4 regions of the Pseudarthrobacter siccitolerans genome follow, and region 1 is predicted to be linked to each of the others. Evidence: riboswitches for the same ligand, from Rfam matches in the RefSeq annotation. Region 1 holds a riboswitch; each other region holds the start of a gene.

Region 1 (4,476 bases):
CGCCTGCCCGCGGATCAAGCGCCGCTGGCCTCCTTGGCAGCCCTGAAACCGGCTTCGAGGTCCGCCAAGATGTCATCGATGTGTTCGATTCCCACCGAAAGCCGCACCAGTCCGGGCGTCACGCCGGCAATTTCCTGCTGCTCCGGGGAGAGCTGGCTGTGCGTGGTCGACGCCGGATGGATCACCAGGGAGCGGACGTCACCGATGTTTGCCACGTGGGAGTGCAGCTCCAGGGCGTCCACGAAGCGCTTCCCGGCCTCGGCCCCGCCGGCCAGGTTGAACGACACGATGGCGCCGGTACCCTTCGGGCCGTACTTGCGGCCGCGCTCGTACCAGGGGCTGGAGGGCAGCCCGGCGTAGGCGACGGATTCGACGTCGTCCCTTCCTTCCAGCCACCGGGCAACGTCCACGGCGTTGGCCACGTGCCGTTCCACCCGCAGGCTCAGCGTCTCCAGTCCCTGGGCAATCAGGAAGGCGTTGAACGGCGACACCGCAGAACCGAGGTCGCGCAGCAACTGGACCCGGGCCTTGAGGATGTAGGACAGGTTGGCCCCCAGCGCTCCGTCTGTTCCGAGGTCGCGGGCGTACACCAGCCCGTTGTAAGTGGGGTCCGGGGTGTTGAAACCGGGGAACTTCTGCGGGTCCTTGCCGAAGTCGAACTTTCCGGAGTCCACGATCACGCCGGCGATGGCGGCACCGTGGCCGCCCAGGTATTTGGTGGCCGAGTGCACCACGATGTCCGCGCCCCATTCCAGCGGCCTGATCAGGTAGGGGGTGGACAGGGTGTTGTCCACGATCAGGGGCACGCCGGCGTCATGGGCAACCCGGGACACGCCTTCAATGTCCAGGACATCCTGCCGCGGGTTGGAAACCACCTCGCCGAAGAATAGCTTGGTGTTGGGCTGGACGGCGTCACGCCACTGGTCCAGGTTGTCCGGGTCCGCCACAAAAGTGACCGAGATGCCGAACTTCTTCAGGGTGTGGGCGAAGAGGTTGTAGGTGCCGCCGTAGAGGCTGGGGCTGGCCACGATGTGGTCCCCCGCCTCGGCGATGTTCAGGATGGCAAACGTCTCTGCGGCCTGCCCGGAGCTGAGCAGCAAGGCCCCCAGGCCGCCTTCAAGGCTGGCGATCCGCTGTTCCACGGCTTCCTGGGTGGGGTTGCCGATCCTGGTATAGATGGGAGCCAGCTCGGCAAGTGCGAAGCGGTTGGCAGCACTTTCCGCGCTCGGGAACACAAAAGACGTGGTCTGGTAGATAGGGAGGGCGCGGGCGCCAGTGGCGCTGTCCGGCTCCTGCCCAACATGGATCTGGCGGGTTTCGAAGGACCATCCGTTGGACAATTCAAGGCTCCTTTGACATGGGCCCGGTACGCTCGAAAGCACTGCGGGCCGCGCTTGCCATCCAGCCCATGCCGGACAGCCAGGTCCTCACCCGGGGCACCCCACCGCGGTTGGAGGGTTGCCGGCCAGCGAGCCGGGGCTTGATGCTGGCACTCATGACCTGAGCCCAGTGTAGGAACACGCACCCGGTGCCGGACAGGATTGTGACGAACATGGTCCAGAAGATTTCCGCGGGCCCTGGTTTATGGGGGTTCACCAGCGAAAATCCCAGTAAGGGTACCCTTAGCTGAGAGCCCGATCACAAAGTGCCAAGATGATGGCATGCGCATGGATCACGTCTCTTACGCCTGTGAACACGATGGCCTGGCGGCCACTACCGAACGAATTTCCTCTGCCCTCGGCGTTGAGGCAGTGAAGGGTGGGGTACACCCCCGGTTCGGCACCCGCAACATGATTATCCCGCTCGCCGGCCACAAGTACCTTGAAGTCGTGGAGGTCCTGGACCACCCTGCTTCAGACAAGGCCCCCTTCGGACAGGCTGTGCGTGCGCGGTCTGCTGCGGGCGGCGGCTGGATGGGCTGGTGCGTCGAAGTGGACGACCTCGCCCCGTTCGAGGAGCGGCTCGGACGCTCCGCGGTGAACGGCAACCGCAAGTTTCCGGACGGCCGCGAACTCGTCTGGCAGCAGATTGGCATCCTCGGCCTGATCGCCGACCCCCAGGTCCCCTACATGCTCAAGTGGGAGGGCGATCCGTCCCTGCACCCGTCCAATGCCTACGACAGCAACGTCAAGATGAGCTGCCTCACCATCGCAGGTTCGGCGGCACGCGTCACCGAGTGGCTGGGTGAGCCCGTGGAGAAGCCGCTCGAGGATGTGGCCGTTGATTGGGTGGCTCCGCACGGAACGCCCGGCATTCTGTCCGTCACCTTCGAAACCTCCACCGGAGCCGTCACCATCTAACCCTCCTTACGATGCCCGGGCACTGGCGCCCGGGCATCGCAGTGGTGTGCCCGGTTTCGGCCTGGGCGCCTGATCTTCCAAACTTCGGCCGCCATCAGCTTGTGACAACGGCGTCACCTGCCGATGGCGGCCGAATCCACTTCTGCCTTTAAGCTCACGCAATTTCTGCTGCACACCTCACTCGCAGAGCCCGACAAATTGTCGTACCCCCTTGTCATGATGGGTTTATGGGGAAAGCGGCGGTGGCTAAGGCGTTTGAGGACATCAAGGCCGCTCTTGCTGTGCTGAATGCCGAGGTGGATGAGTGTGGTTCGGACCCGTTCTCGGATGCTGATCCGCTGGCCGGACTGGCTGATGGGTGCCTGGACATTCTTGCCGGGGCGCGGGTGGTGGAGGCCGGGTTTGCGGGTTTGAAGGCCCGGGCTGCCGTGACGTATGCGGATACCGCCCGAGCTATTGCGGGGCCCGACGCGCCGGTACAGGCGCAGGAAATGGCCGTCGCCGCGGAAATCGGCTGCCTCCTGGCCCTCGGTTCCCGGGCAGCGGGTGCGTTCCTGGCCGCAGCCCACGCCCTGTGCAAGGAGTTGCCGCCCACCCTTTCGGCATTGCAGTCCGGGACGATTACTTGGCAGCACGCCCTGGCCATGGTTGATGAAACGGCCAGCCTTGACCCCGCTGGCGCGGCGGCGCTGGAGGCACAGTTCCTGGACCCGGACGTGCCCAGGCCGCCTACGGCTGCGCCGATCGGGGAATTGCCGGCGTACCGGTTCAAGGCCAAGGCCAGGAACTGGCGGGAGCGCCACCACCCTGAGTCCATTGAGAAACGCCACGCCAGGGGCATCGCGGACCGGCGGGTGGAATACCGGCCGGATCAGGACGGCATGGCCTGGCTCTCCGCCTACCTGCCTGCCCACCATGCTTTGGCGGGCTGGAACCGGCTCACGGCCATCGCACGGGGGATGCAGGGACCGGACGAGCCCCGTACCCTGCCCCAATTGAAGGCCGATAATTTCTCCACAGCGATTCTCAGCAGCGGCAACACTCCGGTAGGTGCCGATGAAAGTGTCGGTGGTGGCGACAGCGCCGGGGTCGTCGCAGGAACGGGTGGCCCGTCGTCGTCGATCGGCGCCCAAGTGCTGGTCACCGTTCCGGTTTTCTCCCTGATGGGCCTGACCGACGAGCCGGCAATGCTGGACGGCCACGGCCCCATTCCACCGTCGATGGCACGTCAACTCGTCGCCGACGGGGCCGCTTCGTTTTACCGGGTCCTGGTGGACCCGAGGGACGGGGCGCCACTGGAGATCGGCCGGACAAAGTACCGGATCAGCCAGGCCATGCGGAACTGGCTTAGGTTGCGGGATGGCAAATGCCCCTTTCCAGGATGCAGCAACAATTCGCTCGACAACGAAGCCGACCACATCCTCGCCTGGCATCAAGGCGGCACTACCGGGATATCGAATCTGGGACAGCCCTGCCCCAAACATCACCGGCTACGGCATACCAGCGGCTGGAAACCCACCCCCGCCACCAAAACCGCACCACCCGGCTGGACCTCACCCACCGGCAGGCACTACAAAAGCGAACACCAGGACTGGGAACCACCACACTGGCCAAACCAGCTGCAGGCGGTGTCCGGGGACCCACCCGATTTTGTCTACATCGGGATCTCCCCAGGCGAAGAATGCCTGGAGCGGTTCCTGCACGCCCCACCCGCCTGACCAACCACCTATGGTGGCTGAACTTGGGGAGCGAAACCGACCACGGGGTCAGTGAAGGCTCACAACATCGGAGGGATCGCCGTCGCACCGCACCTTGCGGCGCCAGCTTGGCTGCCTCAGCCCAGTCCGACTGCCTTGCCGAAGAGGCTGAAGCCAACGAACGCGACGATGTCCAGCAGGGCGTGGGCAATCACCAGGGGCATCACCCGTCGCGTCCTGGTATACAGCCAGGCGAAGACGACCCCCATCACCGCGTTCCCGATGAAGGGCCCGAAGCCCTGGTAAAGGTGGTAGCTGCCGCGCAGCAGCGAGCTCACCGCGATGGCCAGCGGCACGCTCCAGCCGAACTTTCCGAACCGGTTCAGCAGGTAGCCCACCACGATAACTTCCTCCACCACGGCATGGCGGATCGCGGACAGGATCAGCACCGGCACTGTCCACCAGTAGGCGTCCAACGC
Region 2 (4,476 bases), 3.2 Mb from region 1:
ATCCCGAGCAGGAGCTCCGTGAACTTGCCGGTGCCGGCACCGGCGTCGAGTGCATCGCGGGCTCCGGCGGGGACCAGCCATTGCGCTGATTCTTCCGGGTAGCCCGGCCGGACCTGCTGGTAATGCTCCCCGCCGTCCTGGAAGCTCTGGCCGAGCTCCCGGCGCCGCCCGTGATCCAATTTGGGGCCACCCCGTACCACGTGTGGCCTCCTTCGATTGATGCCTTTGGCTATCCTCCGAATTTACCGCACGTGCTTAGTCGTCGATGCAGGGAGCGGCGCCGGCGGTGCCCGGGGTGTTGGGCGCCCAGTGCGGGTAGGTCCGGGTGTCGTTCGCAGGAACCCAGCGCCCGGCGTCCACCACGTAGTCCCAGCCCAGCCCGTTGCTGCGCAGCGCTGCAATGCCGGCAAGGAGCCGTTCGGCGTCCTCGAGGCGGGAGCCGACGCCGAAGCTGGCGCGGAGGGAACCGGAGGGCAGGCCCAGGCGCTTCAGTAGCGGGTGGGCGCAGAAGCGGCCGTCGCGCAGGCCCACGCCGTGCTCGGCGGACAGGTAGGCCGCCACCAGCCCGGCGTCGTAGCCTTCCACAGAAAAGTTGACCACGCCAATGGTGTCCGTATCCGGATTGGTGTCCTTGAAGATCTGGTGGACGGTCACACCGTCGATGTCCTGCAGGCCTTCCACCAGGAAGGACCGGATGGCGGATTCGTGGGCGTGCCACTGTTCCTGGTCCAGCCCGGCGATCACCTGGGTGGCGCGGGCCAGCGTGGCCGCGCCCAGGACGTTCGGTGAGCCGCCCTCATGGCGTGCCGGGCCGGTGGCCCAGCTGACGCCGTCGAGCCTTGCCTCCTTGACGGCGCCGCCGCCGGCGAGGTGCGGCGTTCCGGCGTCGAGCCAGTCCGCCCGCCCCACGAGCACGCCGGAACCGAACGGTGCGTAGAGCTTGTGGCCGGAGAAGGCGAGGTAGTCGACGTCGTCCGCGGCGATGTCCACGCGGCGGTGCGGGGCCAGCTGGGCGGCGTCCACCACGATCCGCGCGCCGTGTTCGTGGGCGAGCGCGGCCAGGGCGCGGATGGGAAGGATCTCACCGGTGACGTTGGACGCGCCGGTGACGGCGAGCAGGCTCACGCCGCCCTGCTCCAGTTCCGCCCGGACGGCCTCGATGGTGCCGGCGATGGTGTCGGCTGCAACGATGCTGCGGTGCGGGACGCCCTGCCACGGCAGCAGGTTGGCGTGGTGCTCGATGTCCAGGTAGAGGACGTCACCGTCGGGGTGCCCGTCTGTTGCGGGCAGGCAGCCGGCCAGCAGGTTGAGCGAATCGGTGGTGTTCCGGGTGAAGATCACGGAGTCGCCCGGACGGCCGCCCACGAACCCGCGGACGATGTCGCGTGCGTTTTCGTAGACCGAGGTGCTGATCTGGGACGCGTAACCCGCGCCGCGGTGGACGCTCGCGTAGAACGGCAGGATCTCGTTGAGGTACGCCGAGACCACCGAGAGCGCAGGAGCGGAGGCACCGTAGTCAAGGTTTGCGTAGCGGACATGGCCGCCATGGATCAGCGGCGCTTGGATCTCGGCGCCGGTGACGGCAGCAAGCGGCCGGCCGGCGGCGGCGCGGCGGGCATCAAAGGTGGTTCCAGGCTGGAGAATAACGGAACCGGCAGTGGCATTGGGGGAGACGGTGGCAGTTGTCACAGAGACCTCACTTCAAAAGGACTCCCACAGCCGGGAATCCGCGCTTGCCGCATCCGCTCCGGACCGGCCTGGTCGTCACCCGGGGCACCCCACCGCGGTTGGAGGGTTGCCGGCCAGCAAACCGGGGTTTCGCGCTGGCACTCGTGACCTGCTTAAGAGCGTAGAACATGGGGCGGGAAGGTTTGAAGCCGGGATAAATGTTAAGCGCTTTGTTACGCGCCGGCGGAGAAGGGCTTCTTTTGCCGAAGAAACGACGGCGGGCGCCTCCTCGTGGAGGCGCCCGCCGCTGATTCTTCGGTAACCTGCCTTACAGGAGGTCGTCCAGGTCCGGGTTCAACCTGCGCAGCACCTCGGAGTGCAGGATGGAATTGGTGGCCAGCGCGTTGCCGCCGAAGGGACCGTCTTCGCCTTCCAGGGACGTGAAACGCCCCCCGGCTTCCACCACGATCGGCACTAGAGCGGCCATGTCGTAAAGGTTCAGTTCAGGTTCGCAGGCGATGTCCACTGAGCCTTCGGCCACCATGCAGTAGGACCAGAAGTCGCCGTACGCCCGGGTCCGCCACACGTCCTCGGTGAGGCCCAGAAAGTTGTCAAGGCTGCCGCGCTCCTTCCAGCCGCCCAGGCTGGAGTAGGACAGGGAAGCATCGGAGAGCTTGGAGACGTTGGATACCCGCAGCCGCGTGGCCGCGGCGAGGGAACGGCCCATGTAGGCGCCCATGTCCTTGGCAGCCCACCAGCGCTTGCCCAGGGCCGGTGCACTGACCACGCCGACCACGGGCTCGCCCTCGTCCACCAGTGCAATCAGGGTGGCCCAGACCGGGACACCGCGGACAAAGTTCTTGGTGCCGTCGATGGGGTCGATGATCCAGCGCCGCGAGCCGTGGCCGGTACTGCCGAACTCCTCGCCGAGCACGGCGTCGCGCGGGCGGGAACGGGACAGCTGGCCACGGATGGCTTCTTCGGCGGCCTTGTCCGCGTCCGTAACCGGCGTCAGGTCAGGCTTGGTCTCCACCTGCAGGTCCAGGGCCTTGAAGCGGCTCATGGTCTGGTCATCCACGGAGTCGGCCAGGACATGGGCCAGGCGCAGGTCATCGTTGTAGCTTGAAGCGGGTTGGATCATGGTTCCAAACTACCGTCTGCGCGCGGTTCTGCTGGGAGATCGGCGTTGTCAGTTGACGCTGCCAAGCTCCTTGGCCTCCTGGGCCTCCATGCGGGGATCGGTGCCGAGGAGCCGCCGCAGGGAGGCCAGCCGGGCTTCCCCGGTGGCGCCGGCATGCCCGCCGGCCACCCAGGCATCCAGGCCGCAGTTCACGGCATGGGCGGTGTGCTTGCAGCCCCGTTCGCAGTCTTCGGTGCCGGGGGAGAGGTCCGGGAAGGAGCGCAGGATCCGGTCCGGGTCCACGTGGGCCAGGCCGAAGGAGCGGATGCCCGGGGTGTCGATGATCCAGCTGCCCGGCGGTGCATCCGCAAGCCTCAGCGCCAGGGCGGACGATGACGTGTGGCGCCCGCGTCCAGTCACGGCGTTGACCCCGCCGGTGGCACGCTCGGCCCCGGTGAGGGCGTTGACCATGGTGGACTTGCCCACGCCGGAATGGCCGAGCATCACGGTGACCTTGCCGTCCAGGAAGTCCCGCAGTTCTGCCACCGCTTTGCTGTCAAGGCGGGCCGACAATCCGTCATCGGAGCGGGCGTCGATGCCCGAAGCGCTGGAATCCGCCGTCCGGCTGATGATTACGGGGAAGTCCAGGTGCGTGTAGTTTGCCAACAGCTCCGCCGGATCCTTGACGTCCGCCTTGGTGACCAGCAGGATCGGCTCGATCCCGGCGTCATACGCAGCCACCAGGGCACGGTCGATGAAGCCGGTGCGCGGCTCCGGGTTCGCGGCAGCCACTACGATCACCAGCTGGTCGGCGTTGGCCACCACTGCCCGCTCCACAGGATCGGTATCGTCGGCGCTGCGCCGAAGGAGGGTCCTGCGGTCCTGGATTTTTACCAGCCGGGCCAGCGTGTTGGGGTCGCCGGAAACGTCACCCACGAGCGACACAAAATCGCCGGCCACCACGGGGTTCCGGCGCAGCTCGCGTGCCCTGGCGGCGATGACAACGCGCTCGTTGCCGGAGTCTTCACCCACCACTGCCGTGTACCGGCCGCGGTCAACAGTGACGATGCGGCCGGTGACGGCGTCGTCGTGGCTCGGCCGGTCCTTGGTGCGGGGCCTGGAACCTTTTTTGCTGGGCCGGATGCGGACATCCGACTCGTCCCAGGAGTCAGTGCTCCGGGCCACCGGTGGAACCTTCCGCCGCGGCGCCCGTGGGGCCCGATTGGGCCAGCATGTCTGCCCACAGCGCCGGAAAGTCCGGCATGGTCTTCGCGGTGGTGGCGATGTCCTCTACCTGGACCCCGTCCACTGCCAGGCCGAGGATGGCTCCGGCAGTGGCCATGCGGTGGTCGGCGTAACTGTGTACGACGCCGGCGTGCAGCTTCGCAGGCCGGATCACCAGGCCGTCGCTGGTCTCCTCGGCATCGCCGCCCAGGCGGTTGATCTCCGTGACCAGGGCTGCCAGCCGGTCCGTCTCATGCCCGCGCAGGTGCGCGATTCCAGTGAGTCGGGAGGGGCCAGTGGCCAGGGCGCAGAGGGCGGCGACTGTAGGGGCCAGTTCGCTGGTGTCCGCGAAATCGGCACCCTTGATTTCCTGCCCGCCCGTGACCGTGAGGACGCCGTCGCGCAGGCTGACCTCGGCGCCCATCTCGGCCAGGATGGTGCGCCAGAGATCGCCTACCTGCTGC
Region 3 (4,476 bases), 860 kb from region 1:
AGCTCCGCCCGGAGATCCTCAAGGACATCCAGGCCCAGGTTGGCGCCAAGATCGGCAAGGACAGCCCGTTCGACCTCGTGTTCCACGGCGGCTCCGGCTCCTCCGACCAGGAAATCGCGGACGCCGTCTCCTACGGCACCATCAAGATGAACATCGACACCGACACCCAGTACGCCTACACGCGTCCAGTGGCGGACCACATGTTCCGCAACTACGACGGCGTGCTCAAGGTCGACGGCGAAGTGGGCAACAAAAAGACCTACGATCCCCGCGTCTGGGGCGCATCCGCGGAAGCAGGACTGGCTGCCCGCGTGGTCGAGGCCACCAAGCAGCTCGGTTCAGCCGGAAAGACCTTCTAGGAATGTCCGACGAGTTCCGCCGTAACCTGATGGGCCCCGAGCCCACGCTCCTGCCTGCCGAGACCGAGGTCAACCAGCAGCTGGAAGCGGGCCAGGAAGCCCTGGACCTCGTGGCGAAGCACCCGACGTCCTCATTGCTGTGGGCTGTTCTTGCCGAGGAGGCCTGGGCCGAGGGACGCACCATCGATTCCTACGCCTACTCCCGTGTGGGCTATCACCGCGGGCTGGACTCGCTGCGCCGCAACGGCTGGCGCGGCGTGGGGCCCATTCCCTGGGAGCACGAGCCCAACCGCGGCTTCCTGCGGGCGCTGTATTCCCTTGGCCGGGCATCCGCAGCCATCGGTGAGGCCGAGGAGCCGGAGCGGATCGAGAAATTCCTGAACGACTCCGACCCTGCGGCGAAAGCCGCCATCGAAGCAAAGTAGCAAAGAGGACGACGGCGGGCGGTCACCTTTTCGAAAAGGTGACCGCCCGCCGTCGTTCCCTAAGTGGCGTTGGATTGAGTTCTGGTGGTTGGGCTAGTTGAAACCTGGGTTCCGACAAGCTCAATCACCGGAAATCGCGAACTCAATCACCCTGTGGCTATGCCTTCTGGAGCCCTGTGCGCGCCATGGCGTCGGCGTAGGCCACACGCATGGCCTCGAGGTATTCCTCCTGGCGGGCGGGTGAACCGGCGAAGGCGCGGCCGCTGAGGGATCGCACTTTGTAGGTCTTCAGGCCGCGGCGCCAGAGCAGCGGAACTTCGGTCTTCAGCAGCAGGTTCGCCAGGCGGTTGGCCTCTGTGCCGTGCGCCACGATCACTGAAGCGCGGGGGACCAGGGCCAGGAATTTGAGCAGCGGCTTCAGGCCGGCGGACACCTGATCCGGGGTGAACTTTCCGTTCGGCTCCCCGGGGATATGCCACGGGTGGACGTTCCACGGCATCACGAACTCCGGCCGAAGCCCCAGCTTCCACTGGATACCGAGCATCCGCGTTGCGGCGTCAGCGTCCCCGGCCGTGATGAAACCGGACTTGTCGGCCTCGCCGATGTTCGAGTACAGGCTGATGATCCGGCACTCGTCGACGTCGTGCATCGGGTCAACGTAGGGTACTGCCGTGCCGGGCTTGGCCTCCTGCAGGGAATCGCACAGTTCGTTGACGGCGGCAACATTGGGTTCGTAGCGGCGGCTCAGAAGCTGCTCATGGAATGATTCGGGTGCCAGGGCGGTCATGTAGGGCTGGGTCTCCTGCGGGGATTGGTGTTGCGCCACCGCGAAAATGGGCGCACTGTGGCGCAACACATCCGAGGTGGTTGAAATGGGGTGGGCCGATTCCTGGTCGGCCTTTCCCAGTTTAGCAAGCCCCGGGAAACGAAACGCCGGTCCCGTGCACCCGGCTGAAAAGGGTGCCCGGGACCGGCGGGGGTCCGACGCGCTGTTATTGCCTACCAGAGGCGCTTGGTGGCCCGGCGGGCACCCTCGCCCAGTGCTTCCAGCTTGGCGAATGCGATCTGCGGGTGCACCCTGCCGCCCAGGCCGCAGTCGGTGGACGCGATGACGTTCTCCCGGCCCACCACCTCTGCGAAGCGGACGATCCGATCCGCCACCAGGTCCGGGTGCTCCACCACATTGGTGGCGTGTGAGACCACGCCGGGAATGATGACCTTGCCCTCAGGGAGCCTGGCGTCTTCCCAGACGCGCCATTCGTGTTCGTGCCGGACATTGGCGGCCTCAAAGGAGTAGCCGCCGGCATTAATCTGCAGTACGGACCCGATGATGTCCGCGAAGGGAATATCCGTGGTGTGCGGGCCGTGCCAGGATCCCCAGCAGACGTGCAGCCGGATCTGTTCCTGGGGCAGGTCACGCAGCGCCCAGTTGGTGGCCTCCACGCGCAGCTGGATGAACTTCAGGTAGTCATCAAGAGCCGGCTCAGGGTTGATCTGGTCCCAGCTTTCGGCGAGTGAAGGATCATCGAGCTGGACCGTGAGTCCGGCATCGATAATGGCCTTGTATTCCTCGCGCATGGCGTCGGCGCAGGCGTACAGCAGTTCCTCGTCGGTCTTGTAGTACTCATTGGCAACCCGTGCACAGGACCCGGGGGAGAGCGAGGCCACAAAGCCCTCGGACAGTCCTGCGGCGGCCAGCCCGCTCTTCAGGTTCTTGACGTCGGAGGCCACCAGGCCGTGCCCGGTGTAGGTGAGGGGCCCGGCAATCTTGGGCTGGGAAACGCTCTTGCGGTGGGCCAGGATGCCGGCGGACGGATCATTGTAGGCATCGTTGAACTTCTGCCGGTCACGACGGTCCGGGAATGAGGTCAGGACAATGTTCCCGGGGGAGGACCGGCGTACCTGGGTATCAGCCCAACGGTCCACGTCCGTCGCTTCGAGGCCACCAAGCCGGGAGAAGGAGTAGTTCCACCAAGCCCCGTAGTCAACCGAGCTGGACATCGCGTGCCCATATTCGCCGTCATTGGCGATATCGATGCCCAAGTCCTTCTGGCGCTGCACCACGTCCGCCACTGATGCTTCCAGCAGGTCAAGGAACCGAGGGGTGAGGCCCTCCTGCTCCTTGGCGGCGTTGGCTGCTATGAGTTCAGGGGTGCGAGGCAAAGACCCTGCATGGGTGACGCGGATGTGGTCTGTGTTCAGGGACACTGGAATTCCTTTCCATCGGTCCTGGCAGTAGCACCTTCGCGGCAGGGGGTACCTGCACTTAGCGGGGTTGCTGCGGCGTCAACGATCCAGGTCTCTCGGCCGCTCCGGATGGTTCACTCTCACTTAATTCCAAGACTTTCCCGGGAGCAAATCCGGTTCGGATTGTTTCGGCGGAAAGCAGGCGTGGCGACTGCTTTCCAAATCGCTATAACTGCATGCAGGTTCCTGTTATATCCATTGACAGGTTTCGTTTAGCTTGGTTGGCTCTTGTCACAGGCCGCAATGGGGGACATGGCTGCCTGAACGCACCCCAATGCACTCGAAAGAGGTAACGCACCGTGAGAAAAGCCCTGGCAACTTTCAGGACCCTTGCCGTTTCCGGAGCCCTGGCGCTGGCAGCAGTGACGGCGCCCGCGCCGGCGATGGCCGTAGGCGAAGGCCCCAACTACGACGGCAATGGCCAGATCACCACATCGAAGCTGGCCACCTACGACGAGATGGTCTCCTTCCTCAAAGACCAGGACACCCGCCAGCCGGCCATGGAGCTGGAGGTCATCGGGCAGACGGTGAAGGGCCGCGACATCCACCTGGTCAAGTACATCTCGGACCCGGCCAAACCCACCATCCTTTACCTGACGCAGCAGCACGGCAACGAACAGCTGACTACCGAGGGCGCCCTGGAATTCGTCAAGCACCTTGGCACCGGCAAGTCAGGGGATGTCCTGGACGGCGTCAACATCCTCATCGTTCCCATGCTGAATGCAGACGGGGCCATGGGTGACGTGAACTTCTCCCTGGCGGACTACCAGGCCAAGGGCGGCCGCAACATGACCCGGTACAACGCCGAAGAGGTGGACCTCAACCGTGACCACGTGGACAAAGTCCAGCCGGAAACCCAGGCGCTCCATAACAACGTGATGCGCAAGTACCGGATCGACTACATGATCGACCTGCACCACCAGGGCACCCGCAGCCAACGTGACGGAGAACTCGTCTCCGGCTCCATCCTCTACCCCACCACCCCGAACGCCGATCCTGCAGTTGTGGAGAAGTCCAAGCAGCTGGGCGCGGTGGTGTTCCACAACGTCGATTCCACCGGCTGGGGCCACCTGGGCAAGTACGTGGGCGGCAGCGCCGAAACCATCAGCCGCAACGGCATCGCGGTGGAATACGGCATCGCAACCCTGCTGTTTGAGATGCGGGGCATGTCGGACCACTACCTGGACGGATATGCCCTGGGGCTCCGGAGCAACGGGTACCTGATCAAGCAGACAGTGACCACCCTGACGGCCACGGCCGAAGCCATCGCTGACAGATCAATTGCCGACGCCGACACCTCCTTCTGGGACAGCCTCGCCACCCAGACCTCCCGCCCGGGCGAGGAAGCTGAGGACGAGTAGTAACTGCTGACAGTCCGCCGCGGTCCCACGGCATGGGTGCTTTAGCCTGCAAGAAGGACCGCGGCGGCCCAACGAGTGGACAAA
Region 4 (4,476 bases), 1.9 Mb from region 1:
GGCCCATCACGTTGAACTGCCACGGGCCGAACTGCAGCAGCAGGATGGCCGGCAGGACCTGCGGCGGTACGGGGAACTGGAACAGCGATTCCATTCCGGCGTAGAGGTCGTAGGTCCGGCCGGCGCCATTGTGCCCCGCCCCGCCGGTTCCCTGGTCAACGTAGGTGGTCAGTGCATCACTCTGGAACAGGGGCAGCAGCGAGATCAGGAAAACGCCGATCAGCACCGCCAGGGCCGTCAGGTAAAGCTTCCCCGCACGGCGGGAGGTCAGGTCCACCACCGTCCCAAAGTCCCGGTTGACCCGGGGCCCGTACACCATGCCCACCACCAGCCCCGAGAAGAGGACAAAAAGTTCGGCCCCGGAAACGAAACCCACCGCCTCCTGCGTGAGCAGCTGGAACAACGATGTCATGCCCAGGTGGTTCACCACCACAAACACAATGGCCATGCCGCGCAGCAGGTCCACCCGCGAATCCCTGCTTGAGGGATCGGTGTAGCCCCAGGCTGTTGCGGCATTGACCCGCCGGGGGATCTGCCAAAGCGCCACCAGGAGGATGATCAACGCCGCTCCCACGGTCCAGGCAGCCGCCCCCGGGAGGGTGTTGGCGCGGACGTATCCGCTGCCGGCAGCGATTTCGGTGGCAGGACCGGTCACCATGGGGGAAGCCTCGAGCCGGTCCAGGGCGGCAGCAGCAACCGCAGGATTCCCGGTGACCAGCCAGTCGATGCTGGCCACCCCCGTGTCCCTGGTGCTGGTCCGCTCATCCCAGGCCACTGCCGACGTGCCGGCGAAGTCCGTGGACGTGGCCGCATCCAGGACCTGGTCCCACCAGCCGACTTTGATGTCCACGTCGGAAGCGCCGCCGGAGGCCGGGCTGTAGAACGCGGAGGTCTGCAGCAGGAACGGCTTGTCCTTGCCGGACGCATAAGTCGCGTAGAAGTTTTCCCCGCCGGAGGCCGTGAGCATCTCCTGGAGTTCGTTCTGCCGGGGAACGGTGTTGACCGCCGCGCCGCCGGCAGTGTCGTCGTGGAAAGCGGCCAGGCCCACCCAGTCCACGGCATCGTCCCCCGGATAGTACGGGGCGTAGGCCGCATCGGAGCCGTTCCACACGCCGTCACCGTTGGTATCGAGCAGGGCGAAGCCATCGCTGCCCGGCACAGGGGCGTTCCGGTGCCGGTCAAACGGATAGTCCTTCCTCAGGTACGGCTCCCACACCATCGGTGGGCGGCTGCCGTCGGTATCTTCAAAGGCTGCGGCGACGGCCTGGAAGGCGGACCGGTAAGCGGCAGGCTGCTGGCCCCACTCCACCCAGCTGGCATTCATGTCGGGGGCAAAGCGGATCAGCACCTGGCCCTTGAAGTCCGCCGTCAGCCTCCGCACGTCGCCGGCGAATGATGCGGCAGCTTCAGCGGTAACCTGGTCAAGCGGAACGTTGGGCTTCACCGTGAGCATCGCGTGGGCGCCCTGCATCCCGGACTGCTCCAGGAAGCCCCGGATGTCGTTCTCCTCCGATCCACGGAAGGGCAACGCGATGTCGTGCCCGAAAAGCGCCGGCGACGCGCCGAACCTCTCCGTAAAACCGGCCGCCGTGTCCTCGCCCCATTCGAGGACAGCGCCCAACAGCGGTTTGCCCTCACCCGGGAAGGTGTCTGCAGCATGGGCAGCTCCGGCGGGCAGCACCACTGCCAGGAGGGCAATCGTCACCGCGGCAAGAAGGGCAGCACCCCCGCGGACAGCCGACTGGCGGGTATGTTGTCCCCGGAAATTTTGCCAATGGAGTTGCGTGGGACGGCTCTCCAGCACGGCGGCTCGTGGCGTGCTGATGGGGACCCCCAGGAATTTTGCTCCGACGGCGCGGCGGCGCCCTGACAAGAACCCTATCTGGCGTGGAAAGCCGCGGCGGGCGTCGGTCGGCTTCGCTGCCCGTGGCGGTTCCCGCCGTCGTACGTTCCAGGAACCGCCGCGCAATCACCCAAGCTGCTTCAGCGGCGCTTCAGTTACGGAACATGACGACGACGGCGGTGCGGCCCCGCGCGCCAAGTGTTACGTTTTTGGGGAGTAATGAGTACCGGTGCCAAGCCCTGACTGGCCGGTCGGCAACCCTCCTTCCGCGGCGGGGTGCCTCAGGTGAATACTCGGCATATCGACCGATTCGAGCTGCAAGCGTGAGAGAAGGAGATCCGTCATGTCTGACGCACCTGCCCCTGAAGAGAAATTGTCCTACCGCCTCATCAGCGGGCCGGATGACCGTGCGTTCTGTGAGCGGATCTCGGCCGCGCTGGCAGAGGGGTATGTGCTGCACGGAAGCCCCGCAGCAACCTTCAACGGCAGCAGCGTCATTGTGGCCCAGGCTGTAGTCCTGCCGGCCGCCATCGCGTCCGCGGATGCCGCCGTCGCCACTGCCGTTGATGACCTTGAAGCAGCCAGCGAAGACCTCGAGTTCGACGGCGAGGGCCACGCATGAGCTATGCAGGAGACCTCACCCCCCAGGAAGCCTGGGACAAGCTGCAGCAGGGCGCCATCCTCGTGGACGTGCGCACCGAGGGCGAATGGGCCCACATCGGCATCCCCGACACAAAGGCCACGGACAATGATCCGCTGTTCATCCAGTGGACCTTCCCGGGCGGCATTCCCAACCCTGATTTCATCAAGGACCTGAGCCTGCAGGCCCCCGACAATCCTTCAACTGAGCTGCTCTTCCTCTGCCGCTCCGGGCAGCGTTCCATCGCTGCCGCAACCGCCGCCACGCAGGCCGGCTTCACCTCCTACAACGTGCTGGAGGGCTTCGAAGGCGAGCCGGACCGCTATGGAGAGCGCACCGTCAACGGCTGGAAAAACCGCGGCCTGCCAACCAACCTGGGAAAGAACTAAGTGACCTTCAACGAAGACGCCGCCGGCTGGAGCCCCGACACCCAGGCCGTCCGCGGCGGGCTGGACCGCACCAACTTCCAGGAAACCAGCGAGGCTGTGTTCCTGAACTCCGGCTTTGTGTACGAATCCGCCGCCGCTGCCGAACGGGCCTTCACCGGTGAGGACGAACGCTTCGTCTACTCCCGCTACGGCAACCCCTCCGTTGCTACATTCCAGGAGCGGCTCCGCCTCCTGGAGGGCACCGAAGCGTGCTTTGCGACGGCGTCCGGCATGTCCGCAGTTTTCACCGCCCTGGGTGCCTTGCTGGCTGCCGGCGACAGGGTGGTTGCCGCCCGCTCGCTCTTTGGCTCCTGCTTCGTGATCCTCAACGAGATCCTGCCGCGGTGGGGCGTGGAGACCGTATTCGTGGACGGCCCGGACCTGGACCAGTGGCGCGAAGCCCTGTCCCAGCCCACCACCGCCGTGTTCTTCGAGTCGCCGTCAAATCCCATGCAGGAAATCGTGGACACTGCGGCGGTGAGCGAACTCGCCCACGCCGCAGGTGCCACCGTCGTCGTCGACAACGTCTTTGCCACTCCCCTGCTGCAGCGTTGCGGCCAGTTCGGCGCCGACGTCATTGTCTACTCGGGTACCAAGCACATCGACGGCCAGGGCAGGGTCCTGGGCGGCGCCATCCTGGGCACCAAGGAATTCATCGAAGGCCCGGTCAAGCAGCTCATGCGGCACACCGGCCCGTCGCTGTCCGCCTTCAACGCGTGGGTCCTCACCAAGGGCCTTGAGACCATGGCCTTGCGCGTCAACCACTCCTCCGCCTCGGCGCTGCGGATCGCCGAGTGGCTGGAGCAGCAGCCGGCCGTGAGCTGGATCAAGTACCCGCTGCTGAAGTCGCACCCGCAGTACGAGCTCGCCGCAAAGCAGATGAAGGCGGGCGGCACGGTGCTCACCCTTGAACTTGCCCCTTCCGGCGGCCGCTCGGGCAAGGAGGCCGCCTTTGCGCTGCTGGATGCCTTGCGGATCATCGACATCTCGAACAACCTGGGCGATTCCAAGTCCCTGATCACCCACCCTGCCACCACCACGCACCGGGCGATGGGACCTGAGGGCCGCGCGGCCATTGGCCTGAGCGATGGAGTTGTTCGGCTCTCGGTGGGGCTTGAGGACGTGGACGACCTGATTGGCGACCTGGAACAGGCACTCAAGCAGATTTAGCGCTGGCTGGAGCTTTGTGCTGGCTCCCGAGCGCTGGCTCCGCTCCGGCACCGGGACCATTTGCCGCTTGCTGCTCCTTCGTCGCTCTGACGCAAGCTACAAAAATGGCCCCGGTCCCCTCGCTGGACTACGCGACTGTACCGGAAATCTCGCGCGCTGCGCCGGAAATCCACCGGCCGTTGCCCTGGTCTCAGGCGTCCGGTACGGAGAGTTGGACGGCGACCACGTCGCCTTCACTGATCCGCGCTTTGTCCCTGATCGCCTTCTTCAGGGGCAAAAGGTAAGAACCGCTCTGAGCGTCCCGGAAGAGCGAAGTCTGCCAGGAGTGTCCGCCGATCTCGGCCCTGACTTTGATCGAGCCGAACGCCTTGCTGGACCCTGCAGTTTGAACGCGC

The links. Region 1 has a riboswitch for S-adenosylmethionine ahead of QFZ36_RS19760 (bifunctional o-acetylhomoserine/o-acetylserine sulfhydrylase). Riboswitches for the same ligand answer to the same signal wherever they lie in the genome.
Region 2: it holds a riboswitch for S-adenosylmethionine, as region 1 does, so the genes downstream of both, QFZ36_RS04925 (aminotransferase class V-fold PLP-dependent enzyme) here and QFZ36_RS19760 (bifunctional o-acetylhomoserine/o-acetylserine sulfhydrylase) in region 1, are expected to answer to the same signal.
Region 3: it holds a riboswitch for S-adenosylmethionine, as region 1 does, so the genes downstream of both, QFZ36_RS15915 (cobalamin-independent methionine synthase II family protein) here and QFZ36_RS19760 (bifunctional o-acetylhomoserine/o-acetylserine sulfhydrylase) in region 1, are expected to answer to the same signal.
Region 4: it holds a riboswitch for S-adenosylmethionine, as region 1 does, so the genes downstream of both, QFZ36_RS10870 (DUF1737 domain-containing protein) here and QFZ36_RS19760 (bifunctional o-acetylhomoserine/o-acetylserine sulfhydrylase) in region 1, are expected to answer to the same signal.

What each region holds. Positions count from the first base shown of each region.
Region 1 covers NZ_JAUSXB010000001.1:4,262,583-4,267,058, reverse strand. The annotation lists gene QFZ36_RS19760 (bifunctional o-acetylhomoserine/o-acetylserine sulfhydrylase) at 15-1,340, opposite strand; SAM riboswitch class IV at 1,386-1,501, opposite strand; gene QFZ36_RS19755 (VOC family protein) at 1,662-2,300, shown strand; gene QFZ36_RS19750 (HNH endonuclease signature motif containing protein) at 2,528-4,018, shown strand; gene QFZ36_RS19745 (CPBP family intramembrane glutamic endopeptidase) at 4,135-4,476, opposite strand, start outside.
Region 2 covers NZ_JAUSXB010000001.1:1,038,022-1,042,497, reverse strand. The annotation lists gene QFZ36_RS04930 (class I SAM-dependent methyltransferase) at 1-200, opposite strand, end outside; gene QFZ36_RS04925 (aminotransferase class V-fold PLP-dependent enzyme) at 256-1,689, opposite strand; SAM riboswitch class IV at 1,725-1,838, opposite strand; gene hisN (histidinol-phosphatase) at 1,997-2,809, opposite strand; gene rsgA (ribosome small subunit-dependent GTPase A) at 2,858-3,973, opposite strand; gene aroA (3-phosphoshikimate 1-carboxyvinyltransferase) at 3,957-4,476, opposite strand, start outside.
Region 3 covers NZ_JAUSXB010000001.1:3,404,025-3,408,500, forward strand. The annotation lists gene fbaA (class II fructose-bisphosphate aldolase) at 1-359, shown strand, start outside; gene QFZ36_RS15905 (DUF3151 domain-containing protein) at 362-784, shown strand; gene QFZ36_RS15910 (uracil-DNA glycosylase) at 942-1,571, opposite strand; gene QFZ36_RS15915 (cobalamin-independent methionine synthase II family protein) at 1,784-2,992, opposite strand; SAM riboswitch class I at 3,002-3,107, opposite strand; gene QFZ36_RS15920 (M14 family zinc carboxypeptidase) at 3,331-4,392, shown strand.
Region 4 covers NZ_JAUSXB010000001.1:2,315,843-2,320,318, forward strand. The annotation lists gene opgC (OpgC domain-containing protein) at 1-1,705, opposite strand, end outside; SAM riboswitch class IV at 2,059-2,173, shown strand; gene QFZ36_RS10870 (DUF1737 domain-containing protein) at 2,187-2,465, shown strand; gene QFZ36_RS10875 (rhodanese-like domain-containing protein) at 2,462-2,872, shown strand; gene QFZ36_RS10880 (O-succinylhomoserine sulfhydrylase) at 2,873-4,081, shown strand; gene QFZ36_RS10885 (DUF1905 domain-containing protein) at 4,272-4,476, opposite strand, start outside.